Regions from separate parts of the Vibrio sp. E150_018 genome, predicted to be linked through region 2. Evidence: predicted binding sites of a transcription regulator. Region 2 holds the regulator's gene; each other region holds the start of a gene.
What was found. The regulator MetJ, encoded in region 2, represses methionine synthesis genes. The targets are predictions, from matches to a motif close to TTAGACNTNTANANGTCTAA.
Positions count from the first base shown of each region.

Region 1: the regulator MetJ is predicted to act here: its motif matches at 1,023-1,042, upstream of metE (5-methyltetrahydropteroyltriglutamate--homocysteine S-methyltransferase).
Region 3: the regulator MetJ is predicted to act here: its motif matches at 3,822-3,841, upstream of metN (methionine ABC transporter ATP-binding protein MetN).
Region 4: the regulator MetJ is predicted to act here: its motif matches at 1,955-1,974, upstream of ACE3G9_RS03340 (cation:proton antiporter).

Region 1 is NZ_JBHGNY010000015.1:58,951-64,128, reverse strand. Features, by position in the region: gene metR (HTH-type transcriptional regulator MetR) at 43-954, opposite strand; gene metE (5-methyltetrahydropteroyltriglutamate--homocysteine S-methyltransferase) at 1,210-3,552, shown strand; gene ACE3G9_RS13655 (hypothetical protein) at 3,601-4,404, opposite strand; gene ACE3G9_RS13650 (META domain-containing protein) at 4,558-4,995, opposite strand.
Region 2 is NZ_JBHGNY010000006.1:86,130-91,307, reverse strand. Features, by position in the region: gene ACE3G9_RS08320 (bifunctional aspartate kinase/homoserine dehydrogenase II) at 1-458, opposite strand, end outside; gene ACE3G9_RS08315 (O-succinylhomoserine (thiol)-lyase) at 459-1,625, opposite strand; gene metJ (met regulon transcriptional regulator MetJ) at 1,963-2,280, shown strand; gene ACE3G9_RS08305 (malic enzyme-like NAD(P)-binding protein) at 2,409-3,665, opposite strand; gene rpmE (50S ribosomal protein L31) at 3,844-4,062, opposite strand; gene priA (primosomal protein N') at 4,337-5,178, shown strand, end outside.
Region 3 is NZ_JBHGNY010000010.1:123,472-128,649, forward strand. Features, by position in the region: gene ACE3G9_RS11335 (fatty acid desaturase) at 1-791, opposite strand, end outside; gene metQ (methionine ABC transporter substrate-binding lipoprotein MetQ) at 989-1,786, opposite strand; gene ACE3G9_RS11345 (methionine ABC transporter permease) at 1,991-2,674, opposite strand; gene metN (methionine ABC transporter ATP-binding protein MetN) at 2,664-3,698, opposite strand; gene gmhB (D-glycero-beta-D-manno-heptose 1,7-bisphosphate 7-phosphatase) at 3,974-4,531, shown strand; gene ACE3G9_RS11360 (ABC transporter permease subunit) at 4,574-5,178, shown strand, end outside.
Region 4 is NZ_JBHGNY010000002.1:145,004-150,181, reverse strand. Features, by position in the region: gene metH (methionine synthase) at 1-1,673, opposite strand, end outside; gene ACE3G9_RS03340 (cation:proton antiporter) at 2,119-3,462, shown strand; gene metA (homoserine O-succinyltransferase MetA) at 3,588-4,529, opposite strand; gene sspB (ClpXP protease specificity-enhancing factor) at 4,880-5,178, opposite strand, start outside.

The DNA of each region.
Region 1 (5,178 bases), on a different contig from region 2:
CTCGAGCCACGAGAAGCGAAGCGCCCGAGCACCGAGCTACGCTTACACCATCTTTATCCCATCCAAATGACTCTGACACTGCTGCTTCGCCGTACTAAAAAACGCCTGCAAGTATCGTTTATCTTTTTCTGCGTGCCTAGTCGCGGCAAATAAACGCCGCCATAAGCCTTTTCCTAGAGGTTTACTGGTGATTAATCCCTGTCGTGAGAATTCACTGATTGCCCAGTTTGGTAATGCTGCAACACCTAATCCTGCCGACACCATTTGTACCAACATTAAAGTATTGTCTGCTTGTTTCCATTTTGCAGGTTCAACGCCGGCGGGTTGTAAGAAATGTTTCACTACATCCAAGCGCTGCTTTTGTACTGGGTAGGAAAGCATGGTTAATGCCGCGAGATCGTCGGGTTCGATGAATTCTTTATCGGCCAGTGGGTGATTGGTGGCAGTAATTAAACGCATTTCAAAATCAAATAACGGTTCATAATGCACTTCTGAACGCGGTTGAATATCGGAGGTGATCACTAAATCCAATTCACCAGCCACCAATGCCGGTAAAGGTTCAAAGCCAAAGCCTGATGAAAAGTCGAGCGTGACACTTGGCCATGCAATTTGATATTCCTTTAATGCTGGCATCAGCCATTGAAAGCAGGAGTGACATTCGATTGCCATGTGCAAACGGCCATTCACATCTTCTTTTAAGCTCGCGATATCATTTTCCGCTCGGGCAATTTTTGGCAGCACTTCATCGGCCACTTTTAAAAGGATTGCACCTTCAGAAGTGAACTTGATTGGGCGGGTTTTACGCAGAAATAATTTACCGCCAATGCGAGATTCAAGATCTTTCAATTGATGAGAAAGGGCGGATTGGGTGAGATGCAGTGCAGTCGCGGTAGCGGTTAATGAGCCTGTATCGCGTAAGACTGACAATGTCCGTAAATGCTTTATTTCTATCATTACTCATCCTCATGATGAAAAACTTTCCTTTAGAATTTTTAATAAAATTACTCCTTTATTTTGTGATTGTAAACGTCTAGATGGCTATTTGTTGTTGTGCATTGAAATAAATTCATAATCATTGTGAATGAATAGACATTGCTCATGTTGCTACAAAGCTCGATTATTTAGCCATCTAGACAGATAAATGTAGTGGTAATGCATCATTACAACGATTCGAATAACGCGCTTGAAAAATTATAAGGTAGGGACAATATGACGGCACAAAATAAAACCATCACACATATTCTGGGTTACCCACGTATTGGTGAAAAACGTGAGCTGAAATTTGCTCAAGAACAGTATTGGAAAGGCGAAATCGATCAAAATGCATTAAAAGCCGTAGGTAGTGAACTGCGTCAACGCCATTGGAATGATCAAACGGCGAGTGGTTTAAGTTATGTAACGGCTGGCGATTTTGCTTGGTATGATCATGTACTCACAACGAGCTTACTGCTAGGGCATGTACCCGCAAGGCATTCAAATGGTGGCTTTCCAGACCTAGATACCTTATTTAAAGTGGCACGTGGTCAATCGGCAAATAGTGAAGCTTCAAATTGTGGTTGTGGATCTGCTCATGAAGAAAGTGCCGGTGCCGCGGCATCTGATATGACCAAATGGTTTAATACTAACTACCACTACATTGTGCCGGAGTTTAGCCAAGACGACAGTTTTCAAGTGAGTTGGCCGCAATTGTTTGATGAAGTGAATCAGGCAATTCAAGCCGGGCACAATGTGAAGCCGGTTTTATTGGGCCCACTTAGCTACTTGTATTTAGGCAAAGAAGTCAATGAAGAAGAAGTCGAAAATGGCTTTGACCGTCTATCTTTATTGGCTCGGATTCTGCCTGTCTATCAAGCGATTCTGGCGAAATTGAAATCGCTTGGCGTAGAGTGGGTACAAATCGATGAACCTATTTTAAGCTTAGAACTAGAAGATAAATGGTCTAGTGCATTTAAATTGGCATATCAAATCTTACAAGGTGAAGTGAAGCTATTACTGACGACCTACTTTGATTCAGTGGAAGATAATTTGGTTAAAATTGTTGATTTGCCGGTTAATGGTTTACATATTGATTTGTCGGCTTCTCCAGAGCAACTTGAAGTAGTGCATAACTCAATCCCACAAGATTGGGTGTTATCGGTTGGCGTGATTAATGGACGTAATGTGTGGCGTGCCGATCTTGAATCTTGGCTTACAAAATTACAACCAATAAAAGCGCAGCGTGGTGATAATTTGTGGGTTGCGAGTTCATGCTCTTTATTACATAGTCCAATGGATTTAGAGCTTGAAACCGAATTGTCAGATGAAGTGAAAAGTTGGTTCGCTTTCGCTAAACAAAAACTCAATGAAGTAAGCTTATTAGGCGCAGCATTAGACGGTAATGGTCATGCGATTGCCGCCTGTTCTAGTTATAGTCAACCGATTAAAGCTCGTTTAAGTGCCGATCATGTTAATAAACCTCGGGTACAGCAGCGTTTAAATTCATTAACTCAAGCATTTGTCGAACGTAGTGCCGCTTATCCAGAAAGGGCGCATCATCAAGCGGAAGTACTTAACTTACCATTATTGCCGACTACGACAATTGGATCGTTTCCTCAAACCGCAGAAATTCGTCAACAGCGTAGTGCATTTCGGACAGGAAAGTTAAGTGCTGCAGACTATGAGAAAGCGTTAAAAGGCCATATCCAAGATGCGGTTAAGCGCCAAGAAGCTCTCGATTTAGATGTTCTTGTGCACGGTGAAGCTGAGCGTAATGATATGGTGGAATATTTTGCGGAAAACTTAGCAGGTTTTCAGGTCACCCGTTTTGGTTGGGTGCAAAGTTATGGTTCACGTTGTGTGAAACCGGCGATTGTCGTAGCCGATATTGAACGTGAAAAACCAATGACGGTAGATTGGTCGGTGTATGCTCAATCGCTAACCTCAAAGCTGATGAAAGGCATGTTAACAGGACCAGTGACGATTTTATGTTGGACGTTTCCGCGTGAAGATATCACTCGTAAACAAATTGCTCAGCAGATCGCGTTTGCGTTGCGTGATGAAGTGGATGATTTACAAAAATCGGGTATTAATATTATTCAAATTGATGAACCAGCGATTCGTGAAGGCTTACCACTGAAAAAACGTGACCACAAGGCATATTTAGAATGGGCAGTGGACGCGTTTAAGCTATCAGCTGCCAGTGCCAAGCCTGAAACTCAGATCCATACCCACATGTGTTACAGCGAGTTTAACGAGATCATTGATTCAGTCGCAGCGCTTGATGCTGATGTTATTACGATTGAAACTTCACGCTCCAATATGGAATTACTCAAAGCATTCGAAGCGTTTAATTATCCGAATGAAATTGGCCCAGGAGTTTATGATATTCACTCACCAAACATTCCGACCCAAGCATGGATTATTGGATTACTGGAAACCGCGGCGAAGAAAATTCCAGTAGAGCGTTTGTGGGTTAATCCTGACTGTGGCTTAAAAACTCGTAACTGGGCGGAAACAGAAGCGTCATTACACAATATGGTAGAGGCGGCGAAGACGTTACGTAAACGCTTCTAATCTTTTAATCCAACTAATTAAAGCAGAAACCAGCCACGTGCTGGTTTTTTATTGGGTCACACAAATGACATTAAAATAGTCACTTGGATCGTGGTCTCGAGTGGTGATTTGATTTTGAATACGGGTGATGGTTCTATTGGGATCTAACCAAAATTGCGATTTCACCGCATACTTCATCATAAATTCCATATTCGATAACATGTAATTGTAATTACGAGCACTGGCTATTTTACTATTTGATTCTCGGCATACCGCTTGAGCTTGCGTAAAGGTAAAACTCCCAATATAGGTTTTGTTATAATGAGTAGTTTTGCCTTGGTAGTTATCATCATAGATAGGCAGTAATGCTGTTGAGCCACCGATAGAAAATATCGGCATCATATATGGCATGACTATGGTTTCAGCTTGTTCTGGTTCTTCATCATTGCTTTGATCTGACGAAGAAAGAGAGATCATTTCAGAAACTTTTGATTGGGTATAAAACTTAACTAGTGCATCGCGATATCCACGGCGGTTCAATTCAGATAAAGCGATTTGTGCATTTTCAAGTGATACCGGACCAATCATCATGCGATAACCATAATTATAGGATTGTTCTGCAATAGGGTAATCAAACTTACTTTGTATTTCGCCTTTTATATTTAGATAAGACTGGAAGCTAGAAGCAAATAGGTATTGAACAAAATATTGGGTGGAAGGCGTTATCTTATCTAAGTGAGTTGAGTTGTATGGCAGCAGTTCACAGTCTTCAGAGACTAAATACTCATTACCAATTGTCGATTGTGTGATTTGGCATGCTTGAGAAAGAAAGGGCAGTGACGATAATAAAACCCCCAAACAATATTTAAACACAGTCGAACTCCATCCTACCTATTCCAACAATTCGTCATGCTACATATACATCATGCTACAACGGCTTTTCATGAAGTTCGACTAATTTTAAATAAATATGATACCCAAGTGAATTTTGTATTTTGAAATTACTTGGGTATAGATTAAATGGGATTAATATACCCAATCTTTCAGAGTGTAAGTCAGCTTATGCTGGTCATTAGAAAGAGTCAGGGTATCTTTCCCTAAATCAATTTTGCTCCATGCTGATAATGTACTTGCGACGGCACGTTCAATATTCATCGCTTCGCCTGGACAAAGCTTCATTGTCATTGCCATTTTCTCAATACGGAACTCGCCAGTTTTCGGGTTGATTTCAGCTTGTCCATTAAAACCATTACAGCCCGCATTACCGTGGGAGTTCATCGCTTCACCGATTTCTAGATCAGGCCTAATATCGTTATGGGTTTCAGGTACACCCTTACCATCAACTTCTGTTAATACCCAGTGGTGATGCTGTAGGTCGGCGGGTGTTACAACATCAGCTTTATCAGTTGAAGAACAAGCGGCCAGTAATACAGGAACACTTAATGCTGTGATCAGCTTTTTCATCGGACTCTCTCCATATAGGTAGGTTATGCTTTACATCAGAAATGTCAGTTAAAGCATTTATATTTCTATAGATTAGCAAATTATTGTTAGCTTAGCATTAGACGTCAGTCATTTAAAAAGTTTGAATGGTGATAACCAAGTGACTGCAAGATACAGAATTCAGAGCTATCATCCCTAAAACTT
Region 2 (5,178 bases):
CGCTCAGCTCGTAAAAAATCACGCGAATCAAGCTGCACCGCTTCCATATCAAGATAAGACAACAACGCGGCTAATAAGCGAGATGACCAGACTTCACCATGGCCTAGAATGCTAGCTCGCATCACTTCCGTCACTGGGCCATTAATCTCACCCAACGTCATAAACTCTTGATTAACTAAGTCAAGTAGCGGTTTTGCTTTTTCTTCTGGTAATAATTCTTCGATTAAACCGAGTTGAAATTGTCGTAATTCCTGCAGCACTTCATGGGCGATTCGACCATCTTTTTCTAACGCAGTAATCCACTCAATTAATCGATTGGTAGTACTCCCAGCAGCCGACACCACAACTAAATCGGCTGGAGATGAATATTCTTGTAAGATGTTGGCGACTCGTTTGTAGCACTCTGGGTTGGCCAGACTACTACCACCAAATTTGTGTAACTGACGAGCAGATGTCATTTACGCTACCTCTTGTGCTTTTTTAAAAGCTTGCTCTAAATCAGCGATTAAATCCTGACTATCTTCTAATCCAACAGAAACACGCAACAACAACGGTGAGATCCCCGCTTCTGCTTGTGCTTCATCTGACATCGCTCGATGAGTCATCGATGATGGGTGACACATCAAGCTCTCTACTCCGCCTAACGATTCCGCCAGAGAGAATAGCTCTAATTGACCGACAAAGGTCTTTAATTGTTCCATGCTGCCATTGATTTCAAAACTCAGCATAGAGCCAAAACCACTCTGTTGTGCTTTGGCAATATCATGCCCCGGATGCTCTGGTAGGCTCGGATGATAAATAGTGCCAACTAATGGCTGTTCTTGTAAGTACGCCAATAAGTCTTGCGCGCTTTCTTCATGTACTCGCATACGTGCTGCCAATGTTCTTAAGCCGCGTAATGTCATGTAACTATCAAACGGTGTGCCAGTTGCACCAATGCAGTTACCCCACCATGAAAGCGTTTCTACATGCTCAGGGGCTTTCGAAATAATCACGCCACCAATGACATCAGAATGTCCATTGATGTACTTCGTCGTAGAGTGAATAACAAAATCTGCGCCCAAGGTTAATGGTTTTTGATATACCGGTGTCAGAAAGGTGTTATCAACCGCCACTAACGCACCTACTTGCTTAGCTTTTGCACAGGCTTTAGCAATATCGACCACACGCACTAATGGGTTTGATGGTGTTTCTAATAAAATGAGTTTTGGCTTTTTCTCGATAGCGGCATCAAATTCTGTCTGATTTGATTGGTCAACAAACTGAACTTTAAAATCGCCTTTTTGTGCTCGAGTATTAAATAAGCGGTAGGTGCCGCCGTAGCAGTCATGTGGTGCAATAATCAGATCATCAGGGCCAATAAAGGCTGAAACCCATAAATTTAGTGCAGACGTACCACAGTTAGTGATGACTGCACCAGCACCTTCTTCAAGTTCAGATAATGTTTGTTCAAGCAAACCACGGTTAGGGTTACCAGAGCGAGTGTAGTCATACTTAGGCACTTCACCAAAAGCTGGAAAGCCATAGTTGGTCGATAGATAAATCGGTGGAACCACCGCATGATATTGGCTATCCGATTCAATACCGGTACGAACGGCGACAGTTGCTGGCTTTCTTGAACTCATTGGCGTATTCCTTTCCTTTTGCAATCGCAATCAATATAAACCACTATACTAAAATCTTTCCAAAGCGCTATTTGCACAAACGCAATTAAAAAATTAAAACTATGTACTGCTTTGAAGTAATAAGGATCATATACCCAAGTATAAAAATCCACCTACAATGGCATGGCTAAAAATAAGATATATACCCAAGTCACTTAGGTATACTAGTACTTTATCCCTAGGTAATTAGGACGTCAAGACCTCTAGCCATCTAAATGTCTTTACTTTCGGCGGTAAATGCCCCTAAAATTAGCACTTAGCCACTAAAATTACAGATATTAAACAACGAAGGTGCGTGATGGCAGATTGGAACGGTGAGTACATTAGCCCATATGCAGAGCATGGAAAGAAAAGCGAACAAGTTAAAAAGATCACGGTTTCTATCCCATTAAAAGTTCTTAAAGTATTAACCGATGAACGCACTCGCCGCCAAGTCAACAACTTGCGCCATGCGACCAACAGTGAACTATTGTGTGAGGCATTCTTGCATGCTTATACAGGGCAACCTTTACCAACTGATGAAGATTTACGTAAAGATCGCCCAGATGACATCCCAACAGAAGTAAAACGTTTAATGACCGAAATGGGCATTGAATTCGAAGCGTTTGATGATTAATACGTTACTCGGATTGTCGTAACTCGTTTATCGAAAAAGAAAAACAAAGCCCGCTCAAATGATTTGAGCGGGCTTTGTTGTATTCGAGCTACGAGAAGCGAAGCGCCCTAGCATTCGAGTTTATCTTTTTACTTATACTGCTCTGGCAACTCAATACGAGCAACGCCCGACTCCACTGCTGCGCGAGCGACTGCACCCGCAACTTTAGAAAGCAAACGCGGGTCCATTGGTTTTGGAATGATGTAGTCTGGGCCAAATGATAGTGAATCAACACCAGCAGCTTTCAGGACTTCTACTGGCACTTCTTGTTTTGCTAATTGACGAATCGCTTCCACTGCTGCTAATTTCATTTCGGTATTAATTTCACTAGCACGCACATCTAATGCACCGCGGAAAATGAATGGGAAACAAATAACGTTGTTTACTTGATTCGGATAGTCACTACGACCAGTACCCATAATTAAATCATTACGCACTTTTTCTGCCAGTTCAGGTTTGATTTCTGGATCTGGGTTTGAGCAAGCAAATACCACAGGTTTATCAGCCATTAATGCTAGAGCTTCAGGTGGTAGAAGGTTTGGACCAGAAACGCCTAAGAATAAATCCGCCCCTGCAATCACATCTTCCAAAGTACGCATGTCTGTATTGTTGGCAAACAATTGCTTATATTCATTCAAATCATCACGACGAGTATGAATCACGCCTTTACGATCTAGCATGTAGATTTTTTCACGTAATGCGCCACATTTGATCAATAGTTCCATACAGGCAACCGCTGCTGCCCCTGCGCCTAAACAAACAATTTTACACTCAGATAATTTTTTTCCTTGTAGCTCAATGGCATTCAGCATACCAGCAGCCGTAACAATGGCTGTACCGTGTTGGTCATCGTGGAAAACCGGCACATCACAGCGCTCAATTAACTGACGCTCAATCTCAAAACAGTCTGGGGCTTTAATATCCTCTAAGTTAATGCCACCAAAAGTATCCGCGATGTTTGCAACGGTATCGACAAACTCATCGATAGTGCGGTGTTTCACTTGAATATCAATCGAGTCTAAGTCAGCAAAACGCTTAAATAAAAGCGCTTTACCTTCCATCACAGGTTTTGATGCCAATGGGCCTAAATTACCTAAACCTAGAATAGCCGTACCATTTGAAATAACCGCAACCGTATTACCTTTGGCAGTATATTTATAAGCATTATCAGGATTTAAGGCGATTTCACGTACCGGTTCAGCAACACCAGGGCTATAAGCCAAAGCTAGATCTTCCGCCGTATCGGCAGGTTTAGTTAAAGCAATAGCAATTTTACCAGCGGTAGGTTTAGCGTGGTAATCCAGTGCTTTTTGACGAAAATCATTTTGTTGCTGATCATCAGACATAGCGAATGTTTCCTAATTATTAGATTTAGTAGGGGGGAAGGTAATTTTAAAGGATCAAAAGTTAACTTGGTAGTCAATATCGTTAATTTCAAGTAATAACGTTTTTCAGGTAACAAAAAAGGGACGCCGAAGCATCCCTTTAAAATTCTGTCTTTCACTAAAATAGTTTAGTGGTAGATTATTTTTTGCTGCTAAGTGCACCAAAACGCTTGTTGAAGCGATCAACACGGCCGCCTGTATCAACGATACGTTGCTTACCAGTGTAGAACGGGTGACATTTGTCACATACGTCTAGGTGGATAGATTCTTTTGCTAGCGTAGAGTTGAACTCAAAAGAGTTACCGCAAGAACAAGTTGCGTTTACAGCTTTGTATTCTGGGTGGATACCAGTTTTCATAGGACAAACCTTTTATTGGTCCGTATCGCTATCCGATTCTTACTTCAAATTTCTCTTGCGAGTATCGAAGCAGTCAGACACCATACGTTGTTACTAAAAAATGATGTAAAAATATACATCGTTAGAGGCGCAGTATAATAGTGAATCCAGCCCCATCGATCAACACATTTGCTCCCTTTTTCTACAATATTTCAGTTTTATATCGATAACGACTGTTTTATCATAGTCTTTCGTTTGTCTTCCCCCTACTGTCTCAAGGACAATTTTCTTACTTATGCAGCCAAATATTGCTCAAGTTGCCCTACCTGTTCCTTTAGATAAGTGCTTTGACTACCTTATTCCTAATTATTTATTTCCCGTGATTGGTGGCCGCGTTTCTGTGCCTTTCGGCCGCCAAACCTTAATTGGTATTGTAGTGGGGATTGTTGATCATTCTGATTTTCCGGTTGAGCAATTAAAACCGATTAAAGCTTGCCTAGATGCCAAACCTGTCTGGCCGAAATCACTCTATCAATTACTGCATTGGTGTAGTCAGTTTTATCAATATCCACTTGGCGACACCCTAGCGATGGCTTTGCCGTCATTACTTAAAAAAGGTAAGCCAGCGGATTTTACTAGCCTCAAAGAGTGGCATATTACCGAAGCAGGCAAAAACCAATTAGCCACTGGGTTTGGTCGCGCGCACCTACAAGCCAAAGTCGTGCGCCTGCTAGATCACGGGCCACTGCCCCATCAAGCAATGATCGATGAGGAGATTAGCAGCACCACGCTAAAAACGCTGCAAGATAAAGGCTGGATTGAAGCAAAACATACTCAGCCTGCTCAACCAAAATGGCCGACACAATTAGAAAACGAGCAACACAAACCGCACTTAAATGAAGAACAAGCCATTGCGGTTGCCAGTATTAATAATCATCCGGGATTTGGCTGTTTTTTGATTGATGGGGTAACCGGCTCAGGCAAAACCGAAGTCTATTTAAGCATTATCAAACCTGTGCTTGAACAAGGAAAACAAGCTTTAGTGTTAGTGCCGGAGATAGGCTTAACGCCACAAACCATTAACCGTTTCAAACGCCGCTTTAATGTGCCGGTTGAAGTGATGCACTCGGGCTTAAA
Region 3 (5,178 bases), on a different contig from region 2:
GTTTTGATTAGCCATTTTGTTGGATCGTATTGCCACCAGTGGATGCCATTTCGGTAGTCATTTTCAAAGATATGATGGAAATTGTGGTAACCCTCACCAAAGGTTAGTACCGCTAACACACTGTTATCACGAGCAGTATTTTTATTGGTATAAGGTTGGCTTCCCCAGATATGCGCTAGAGAATTAATAAAGAAAGTCGTGTGATGGTTTAACACTAAACGAACTGCGCCAACCATTAAAAGCATTCCAATAATATCTTGGTAAATAATGCCTAATAAAAGTGGAACCCCTAAGCTCATTAACAGAGCAAGAGGGATATAGTATTTATGTTGCCACATGACGATCTTTTCTTTTTGTAGATCTCGGCAATTGGAGTAATCCGAATAAACTTCTGCGCTTTGGTAGTGGCGTAACATCCAACCAATATGAGAAAACCAAAAGCCACGCTTAGCGGAGTAGGGATCTTTGTCGTTATTATCAACGTGGCGGTGATGAACACGGTGATCTGAAGACCAATGAAGCGCGCTATTTTGCAGAGCAAACGCCCCACCTAAAGCAAAAATAAACCGTAAAGACCAATGAGCTTGATAGGTTCGATGCGACCACAAGCGGTGATAGCCTGCTGTGATGCATAGATTACAAAAGCTAAAAGTGACTAGGAGCCATACCCAATGTGCCACGGTAATGTCATTGATAATAAAGTAAATTGGCGCAACAACTACCGCAAGCAACATACTGCTAGCGAAGATGAAGACATTTAACCAAATGAAAGGAGGATTTTGTGTTTTCATAAATGACCAAGTTTCAGGCTACAAGTGTACGCTAGAATATCTAGCTTACAGGTGTAAGTCTAGTGGCGTGTGTGATCAATATTACCTAAATCTCATGAATAATTTGTTTCAATCCATTTCCTTTACAGCAAAATCGAGATACAAAAAAGGGCAGCTAATTTAGCTACCCTTAATACCTAAGTGACTTTAATGCTGGATTACCAACCTTTAACAACGCTGCCGTTAAACAGTTTCATTGCTTCTTGGTAAACTTCGTCTGTTTGGTATGCTTTCACAAAGTTCTTCACATTTTCGCTATCGGCATTGTCTTTACGCGCAACGATTAGGTTTACATATGGAGATTCTTTATCTTCCACAAATACACCATGTTCTTCAGTCGTTAAACCATTTTGAGCCGCGAACGTGTTGTTGATGATCGCGATTGCTACGTCTTGTAATGAGTTTGGTAGCTGTGGGGCTTCTAGTTCAACAAAATCTAATCTCTTTGGGTTCTCTACGATATCCAGAGGCGTTGCTTCAAGGCCTGCATTTGCAGCGAGTTTGATTAAACCTTTCTCTTGTAGAAGCAATAATGCACGACCTTCGTTAGTTGGATCGTTTGGAATCGCGATGCTATCGCCTTTTTTCAGCTCATCAAGTGATTTGATTTTTTTCGAGTAACCAGCAATTGGGTAGACGAAGGTATTACCAACTGGCTTAATTTCGTAACCACGATCTTTAATTTGCTTATCAAGGTATGGCAAATGTTGGAATGCGTTTAGGTCAATTGAACCATCATTTAAAGCGGCGTTAGGAATGATGTAATCCGAGAATATAGTGAGTTTCACATCAAGGTTGTATTTTTCTTTGGCAACTTTTGCTGCGACTTCTGCAACTTGTGCTTCTGGACCAGCAATTACCCCTACATTGATGGTGTTATCGGCTGCATTAGCAGCGCCCGTTAAAAGTAGTGAAGTAGCAACCGCAGCTGCGCTAAATAGGCTTTTCAATTTCATATACTAATCTCCATGTATAAAAATGCATTCTTTATGACTATATCCTTCGTACTTGAAGCTGCAGCTTTATTGACGCCGTTGATCCCCTCAAACTCTTAATTAAAAAAGTCATAGGCGAGCTATGCTCATGAGGTCTCATTCACTTGCTGTCTCACTGCAACTCCAATTACTTTGGATATGATGAGTCTGGTCTATTTGTTATAATTAACGATGATCCACTCGGCTGGCGATTCGATCACCGACCATTTGAATAATTTGTACCACTACTACTAGTAACACCACAGTAATGAACATTATGTCCGGCTGATAGCGTTGATAACCATAACGCATCGCCACATCACCTAGGCCACCACCGCCAACGGTTCCCGCCATGGCTGAATAGCTCACTAAGGTCACTAGGGTGATAGTAATGGTGTTAACAATAGAAGGTAAAGCTTCTGGTAACAATACCTTACGGATAATTTGTATTGGACTTGCACCCATAGATTGTGCCGCTTCAATCAGGCCGCTTGGCACTTCAACCAATGCACTTTCCACTAAACGAGCAATAAAAGGAATAGCGCCCACGGTGAGAGGAACAATTGCGGCAGTGGTTCCAATAAACTTACCAATTAAAAAGGTCGTAAATGGAATGATGGCAACCATTAACACTAAGAAAGGTACGGAACGACCAATATTGACGACGGCACCAAGTATCATGTTTACGGTACGGTTTTCAATTAAGCCGCCTTTTTTCGTGATATGTAGAATCACGCCCATTGGAATACCAATGATAAAGCCGATTAAACCAGCAACACCGACCATGTACAGAGTTTCCCAGGTCGCGCCCCAAATTAGGCGGAAAGTGCGATGATCGTAATACCAATCCATGATTTGATCATAAAACATAGCCAAGCACCTCGACTTTAATATTGTGGTCTTTTAGGAAGTTAATGGATTGATCAACAAGTTCTTTTTCACCAAACAGTTCTGCAACCATTAAGCCAAAACGAACCCCGCCAGCGTAATCAATATCGGAGTTTAAAATACTGACATCGACATTAAACTTGCGAGATAATTGACTGATCACTGGAGCATCAATAGTTGAGCCAGTAAATTCAAGACGTACTAGAGGAATTGAGCCCTCCTGTTGAGTCGCTTGCAGGCGATCTTTGTAATCTTCAGGAATCGATAAATCTAAGGTTGAGCGAATAAACTCTTGCGCTAGCTCTGTCTTAGGGTGAGCAAAAATATCACTTACCAGACCTTGTTCAACCAGGCGGCCACCACCTATGATGGCCACTTTGTCACAAATATTTTTCACCACATCCATTTCATGGGTAATGATCAAAATTGTCAGATTAAGTTGCTGATTAATGGTTTTCAGTAATTCTAAAATAGACTTGGTGGTTGCTGGATCAAGCGCACTCGTCGCTTCATCACACAATAAAACTTTAGGTTTTGATGCTAATGCACGGGCAATGGCAACACGTTGTTTTTGACCGCCACTTAAATTAGCAGGGTAGGTATCACGTTTGTCCGCAAGGCCGACTAAATCTAATAGCTCAGTCACACGTAGCTCAATTTCAGTGGTCGGCGTTTGCGCTAATTCTAAAGGTAGCGCCACATTATCAAAAACCGTGCGAGAAGATAATAAGTTAAAATGTTGGAAAATCATGCCGATATTACGGCGAGCTTGGCCTAATTCTTTAGAAGAAAGTTTAGTGAGGTCTAAGTCATCGACCAAAACAGAACCAGACGTCGGGGCTTCAAGCATGTTAACGCAACGAATAAGAGTGCTTTTCCCAGCACCTGATGAGCCGATCACACCAAAGATTTCCCCTTGAGGAATATGAAGATTGATGTCTACCAGTGCAGGGATTTCCTTGCTGCCTTGATAGAACACTTTGTTGACTTGATTAATTTCAATCATTTAACAACCTGACTTAGTAATATATTCCACTTTCAATAAATCCAAATTTTAGTGAAAACGTACATTGTGACTGAGATTTAGTAGACGATGCTATGGTTTTCACTACCTCAAGTCAATAGATATTTTTACGTCTAGACGTCTAAAGTGTTTAATTTGGACTATTCTTATTAATCTAATGAAGAGCAAAGCAAAGCGTGCAATAATTATTAATTAATATTTTATTGAATACTTTTGTTTTCTATCTGCAAAAGCAGCCTTAAAGAGAGTGTGTTATTTTGTCTAAACCTGCCGTTTTTATCGATCGTGATGGCGTCATTAATGTCGACCATGGTTATGTAAGTAAAGTGGATGATTTTGAATACATCGACGGTGTGTTTGAGGCAACCAAAGCGCTGAAAGATTTAGGCTACCAATTAGTTCTTGTGACCAATCAATCTGGTATTGCTCGTGGCTATTATTCTGAAAAAGAATTTTTGACGCTAACCGAATGGATGGATTGGAATTTCGTTGACCAAGGCGTGGAATTTGATGGTTTGTATTATTGCCCGCATCATCCTGAAGGCTCGGTAGAAAAATACGCTCAAGCGTGTGATTGCCGTAAGCCCGCACCTGGTATGTTTATTTCGGCTCAAGAAGAACTCGATATTGATATGTCACGTTCAGTAATGATTGGTGATAAAGCGGATGATATGAAAGCTGCCATTGCGGCCGGTGTGAAAACCAAAATTTTAGTGCGTAGCGGCAAGGCTGTCACCGATGAAGCGCAGACACTCGCCGATGTTGTGTTAGATAGTATTAAGTATGTGCCTAAGTATTTGGCAGAAAATATATAAGTGATCTTACAAAGATAATTAATTGATGACAGGCTGGATTGGATGCTAGCGTATATTTTTAGAAGACTCTTACTCGTCATTCCTACCTTTATTGGCATTACTTTGCTGATTTTCACCTTAACTCGCTTTGTGCCCGGTGGGCCGGTTGAGCGCATGTTGCTTAGCTTACAGATGCAGCAAGGCGAGGTCGCGACATCCAGTAGCGTGACTCATGGTGGTAACAATGCATTGTCCGATGATCAAATAGCGGAACTCAATGAATTTTATGGCCTAGATAAGCCTATTCCTCAAGCTTATTGGTTATGGCTGAAAAAGTTGGTTCAGTTCGATTTAGGTGAATCTACACGCTATTACGAACCTGTCACCGATATGATTGCCGAACGTCTACCGATTTCATTATTTTATGGTGGAATGACGTTTTTAATTAGCTACCTTATTTCTATTCCTCTTGGTTACATGAAAGCACTGCGCCATGGCAGTGTGATTGATGCCTCTAGTTCTATTTTTATTTTTGTCGGTTTTGCGCTACCCGGTTATGTGATCGGGGTACTGTTGCTCAGTTTATTTAGCTTTCATTTGGAATGGTTTCCGATGGGCGGTTTTGTTAGCGATGACTTTGACTATTTCACTCTGCCTGAGCAAATTAA
Region 4 (5,178 bases), on a different contig from region 2:
TTAATATCACCGACAGCTTCAATAAAATCGACGGCGTAGTTATTGTGCTCATCAATACCGGTCGCGATGGCAAAAATATTAGGGTCAAAAATCACATCTTCTGGTGGGAAGCCCACTTCATCAACCAGAATACGGTAAGCCTTAGTACAAATTTCGGTTTTACGTTCACGAGTATCGGCTTGACCCACTTCATCGAATGCCATCACGATCACTGCCGCGCCATAGCGACGGATCAATTTGGCTTGCTCAATAAAGTTCTCAACCCCTTCTTTCATTGAGATAGAGTTGACGATGCCTTTGCCTTGCACGCATTTCAAGCCAGCTTCAATAACGTCCCATTTAGAGGAATCAACCATAATAGGTACTTTAGAGATTTCTGGCTCAGAGGCACATAGATTCAGGAAGCGTTCCATACAAGCTTTGGCATCGAGCATTCCTTCATCCATATTGATATCGATGATTTGCGCGCCATTGGCTACTTGTTCACGAGCCACATCAAGCGCTTCATCATATTGCTCTTCAACAATCAGACGCTTGAACTTAGCAGAACCGGTTACGTTAGTACGCTCACCAACGTTCACAAATAATGAATCTTTATCTATGGTAAGCGGTTCTAGACCCGATAGGCGACAGGCTTTTGGTAGTTCAGGCAATGCGCGAGGTTTTACCCCTTCAACAACACGTGCCATCTGACGAATATGTTCAGGTGTAGTACCACAACAACCACCCACCATATTTAAGAAACCACTTTCTGCCCACTCTTGAATGTGCTTAGCCATTTCACGAGGCTCAAGATCATATTCACCAAAGGCATTTGGCAGGCCAGCATTCGGGTGAGCAGAAACATGACTTTCTGAAATGCGCGATAGTTCTTCAACATATTGACGTAGTTCATTCGGTCCTAGTGCGCAGTTGAGGCCAAATGACAGCGGCTCAACATGACGTAGTGCATTATAAAATGCTTCCGTGGTTTGCCCTGACAGCGTACGGCCAGAGGCATCTGTAATGGTGCCAGAAATCATTACTGGCAATTTGAAGCCAAGTTCATCAAACACACTTAACACCGCGAAAGCACAAGCCTTGGCATTTAAGGTATCAAAGATGGTTTCAATCATAATGATATCTGCGCCACCTTCGATTAGCGCGCGAGTAGATTCAGAGTAAGCAGTCACTAACTCATCAAAGCTGACATTACGAAAGCCAGGGTCATTTACATCAGGAGAAATTGAGCAGGTACGATTAGTTGGCCCTAGAACGCCGGCAACAAACCTTGGTTTATTTGGCGTTTTTGCTGTCCATTCATCAGCCGCTTCACGCGCAAGTTTCGCCGCAGCAAAGTTTATCTCTGCACTTAAGCTTTCCATGTCGTAATCAGCCATCGCGATAGTGGTGGCATTGAAGGTATTGGTTTCTAGAATATCAGCACCAGCAGCTAAGTAGTCACTGTGCAGCTCTTTAATTAACTGCGGTTGAGTTAAAACCAATAAGTCGTTATTACCTTTAAGGTCACTATGCCAATCCGCAAAACGTTCTCCTCGATAATCATTTTCTTGCAATTGATGAGACTGGATCATGGTTCCCATGCCACCATCAATCAATAAAATTCGAGATTTTAATAACGTTTGAATTTGATGTTTTACTTCATTGTGATGAGAATTTGCGCTTCCAGCCACGATATAACCTCTTTCCTTAAGTCTTTGATATACCCAAGTGACTTCAAGTTGCAGAATTCAGAGATTCATCCAGCCCTTTAGGCAAGGAAGATTGGAAAGGAATGTAATCACCTTTCAAACCAATCTGACGCCGTATAAAGAGCTAGTTAAAACAAGCTTTATACTGCATTAAATTGAATAGAGATTGAACAACTATGATCGTATTCAATTTGCCTTGCCTAAAGCTTGTTTTATTCTTGCTGAAACTTGCCACTTGAAGTTACTTGGATATACATCCTAACATAGAAATCTAGACGTCTAAAATAAGTTTTAAATATCTAATATATCCTTTTTAACATGCTTTTTATCTGCTTTATTCCAATCTTGTTAAAAATATATTGATATTTATTGATAAGCGCATGAAAATTGCAAAATTACAGTTTGTTACATTAGTCAAGGTTAAACTATGTCGGTCTATAATACCCTTTGCTTCCTATCGTTTGCTGCGATGGTGATTGCATTGATTAACAGTAAATTTGGTCGCCTACAAACGACAATTGCTATTACAGCGGGCTCTATGATGCTCTCTCTAATTATTATTATTGCAGGTTATAGCGGCTGGTTTAACCTTATCGATATCGCTTCAAAAACAATAACGGAAATTAATTTTGAGAGTTTCCTATTAAATGGTGTGCTTGGTTTTTTGCTATTTGCAGGTGGTCTAGGTATCAAGTTACCGCATTTTTCTGATCAAAAATGGGAGATTGCCATCCTTGCTTTTGGTGGCACTTTATTCTCTACTTTCTTTATTGGTTTCAGTTTATATGCGATTTGTGATGCAATTAACATTCACATTGATTTGATCTACTGCATCCTGTTTGGTGCACTTATCTCGCCAACCGATCCCATTGCAGTACTGGCCATTGTTAAAAAACTCCAAGCACCGCAACGTATTTCAACTCAAATTGAAGGCGAATCTCTTTTTAATGATGGTATTGGATTAGTTATTTTCGTTACTATCTTTACTGTTGCCTTCAGTGGCCAGGCTCCTACCCCTGGCGGCGTACTAACATTATTCTTACAAGAAGCAGTAGGTGGTATTGCCTACGGTCTTGTTCTAGGTCTCATATTCCACTACCTAATCAGTTCAACCAACGATCACTCAATGGAATTATTGTTGATGATCTGTATTCCAACCGCCGGTTACGCTTTTGCTGAAACCCTTGATGTATCAGGCCCATTGGCGATGGTTGTTTCTAGTATAATGATAGGTAACTGGACACGCTATGTTGGATTTTCTAAAGAAAGTACCGAGCACATGGATCACTTCTGGGAACTAATTGATGAATTCCTCAACGGTATCCTATTCTTACTTATTGGTATGTCGTTATTATTATTCGAGTTTCACTCAGAAGATTGGATCATGATGGCCATTGCAATACCACTGGTTCTACTGTCACGCTTCTTAAGTGTTTGGATTCCATTTATCGGCTTTAAGCGTTTTAGAACTTACAACAAATGGTCAGTAAAAATCCTAACTTGGGGGGGGCTACGTGGTGGTTTAGCACTGGCTATGGCACTATCGATTCCACATGATAAGTACTTTGTAACCGATGGTAATATTGATATTAAAGAGATCATCATGGTGATGACCTATGCGGTAGTGGTATTCTCGATCCTAATTCAAGGCTCAACGATTACCCCAATGATCAATAAAGCCAAAGTGGTACAAAAACAAATGGAAGAAGCGGATCAACTACGCGCGCAAGTAGAAGCGGATTCGCAAGATCAGGAAAATAAGCCAAGTTAATTAATACCAATCACAACGCTTCACAAAAAAAGCAGCATAACGTTAAGGCGTAATTCCAAATAGTTATGCTGCTTTTTTATTACTACTAAGTTTATCGATACTAAACTGTACTAAGACTTTATTTATCAATCATCTTTAGTAAAATTCTCTATCGAAAAATGGTCAAGATCGTAAGGCGTTTGCTGGTAAACACAGTAATTTAACCAATTAGAAAATAACAAATGACCATGACTTCTCCAACTGGCAATCGGTGGATTATCTGGATTATCATTTGGATAATAGTTCACAGGAATTGCAGGCTCCATCCCTTCAGCTAGATCTCGCACATATTCATTGTGTAGAGTATGAGAATCATATTCGGGGTGTCCTGTGACAAATACATGTCGTTTATCTTTGCTACTCGCGAGGTAAACGCCAGCATCCTCAGAAGTGGCTAAAATATCTAAAGTTGTATGTTCAGATAAGTATTCAGCGGTAAAGTCGGCATAGCGAGAGTGAGGCGCTAAGAAGTTATCATCAAATCCTCTAACTACCGGATGAAACTCGCTAACCACATCATGATGATACACACCTGATAGCTTCTCTTTACGCGTACGTTTCGGCAAGTTATACAGAAGCTTTAAGCCTGCTTGCGCTGCCCAACAAACATATAATGTAGACGTTACGTGATCTTTAGCCCATGACATTATCGTCTGTAAATGATCCCAATAAACCACATCTTCAAATTGTACTAGCCCTAATGGTGCGCCCGTAATAATCAAACCATCAAAGTTTCGGTTTTTTACTGTATCAAATTGACGATAAAAATTATTCAAATGTTCTGTTGGGGTATTTTTACTTGGGCGGTCATCAATACGCAGCAGTTCAATATCAACTTGTAACGGACTATTTGAAAGTAAACGTAAGAACTGAGTTTCCGTCTCAATTTTTTTCGGCATCAAATTTAAGATCAACACTTTAAGTGGACGGATCATCTGCGTAGTTGCACGAGTCTCCGACATAATAAAGATTCTTTCCTGACGTAAAATATCAGAAGCAGGAAGTTGATCGGGAATCTTGATTGGCATTGCACTCTCTCCATAAGCAATCTAGACGTCTAAACACCTACGAGTATATCAAGACAAATTGGAATGTCGAGAAGGAATATTTAGAAGGTCTTTCAAGCTTATTTATACCAATCACATTAATTAGGTGATCAAAAATTGCGCTGAGAAAAGGCTTGAGAACAAGGCTGAAATTTTTTGGTAAGTAGTTATTTTACAAAAATAATTTCTAACGCAGTTATCGAGTCTTTTAGCAAGCAAGGATGAGTAAATAATTAATACGATTGGTATTAGACTCATTAGATTAAGTTTAGCGCTAAAAAAAGCAGCGCATTAAGTGCGCTGCTTTTGAAAAGGAAATGATTTAGTTATCACTACTTAACAATAGTTAAACTCGGACGACCTTTAGGTTTCGGTGCTTCAGATTCATTAGTAGCTGACGCTTCAGGAGCTTCATCGCTTAAGTCATCAACACTTGATAGTGAAGATACTGGCTCTTCTTCGATACCAGCCTCCATTTCAGCAGTGTAAGCACTTTCAGGTTCAAACATAGTTCCAGCGCCATTTTCACGTGCATAGATAGCTTGTACCGCATACATAGGAACAATGACTGAATGTGGACGGCCGCTAAAGCGAGCATTGAACATAATGGCATCATTACTGATTTCTAAGT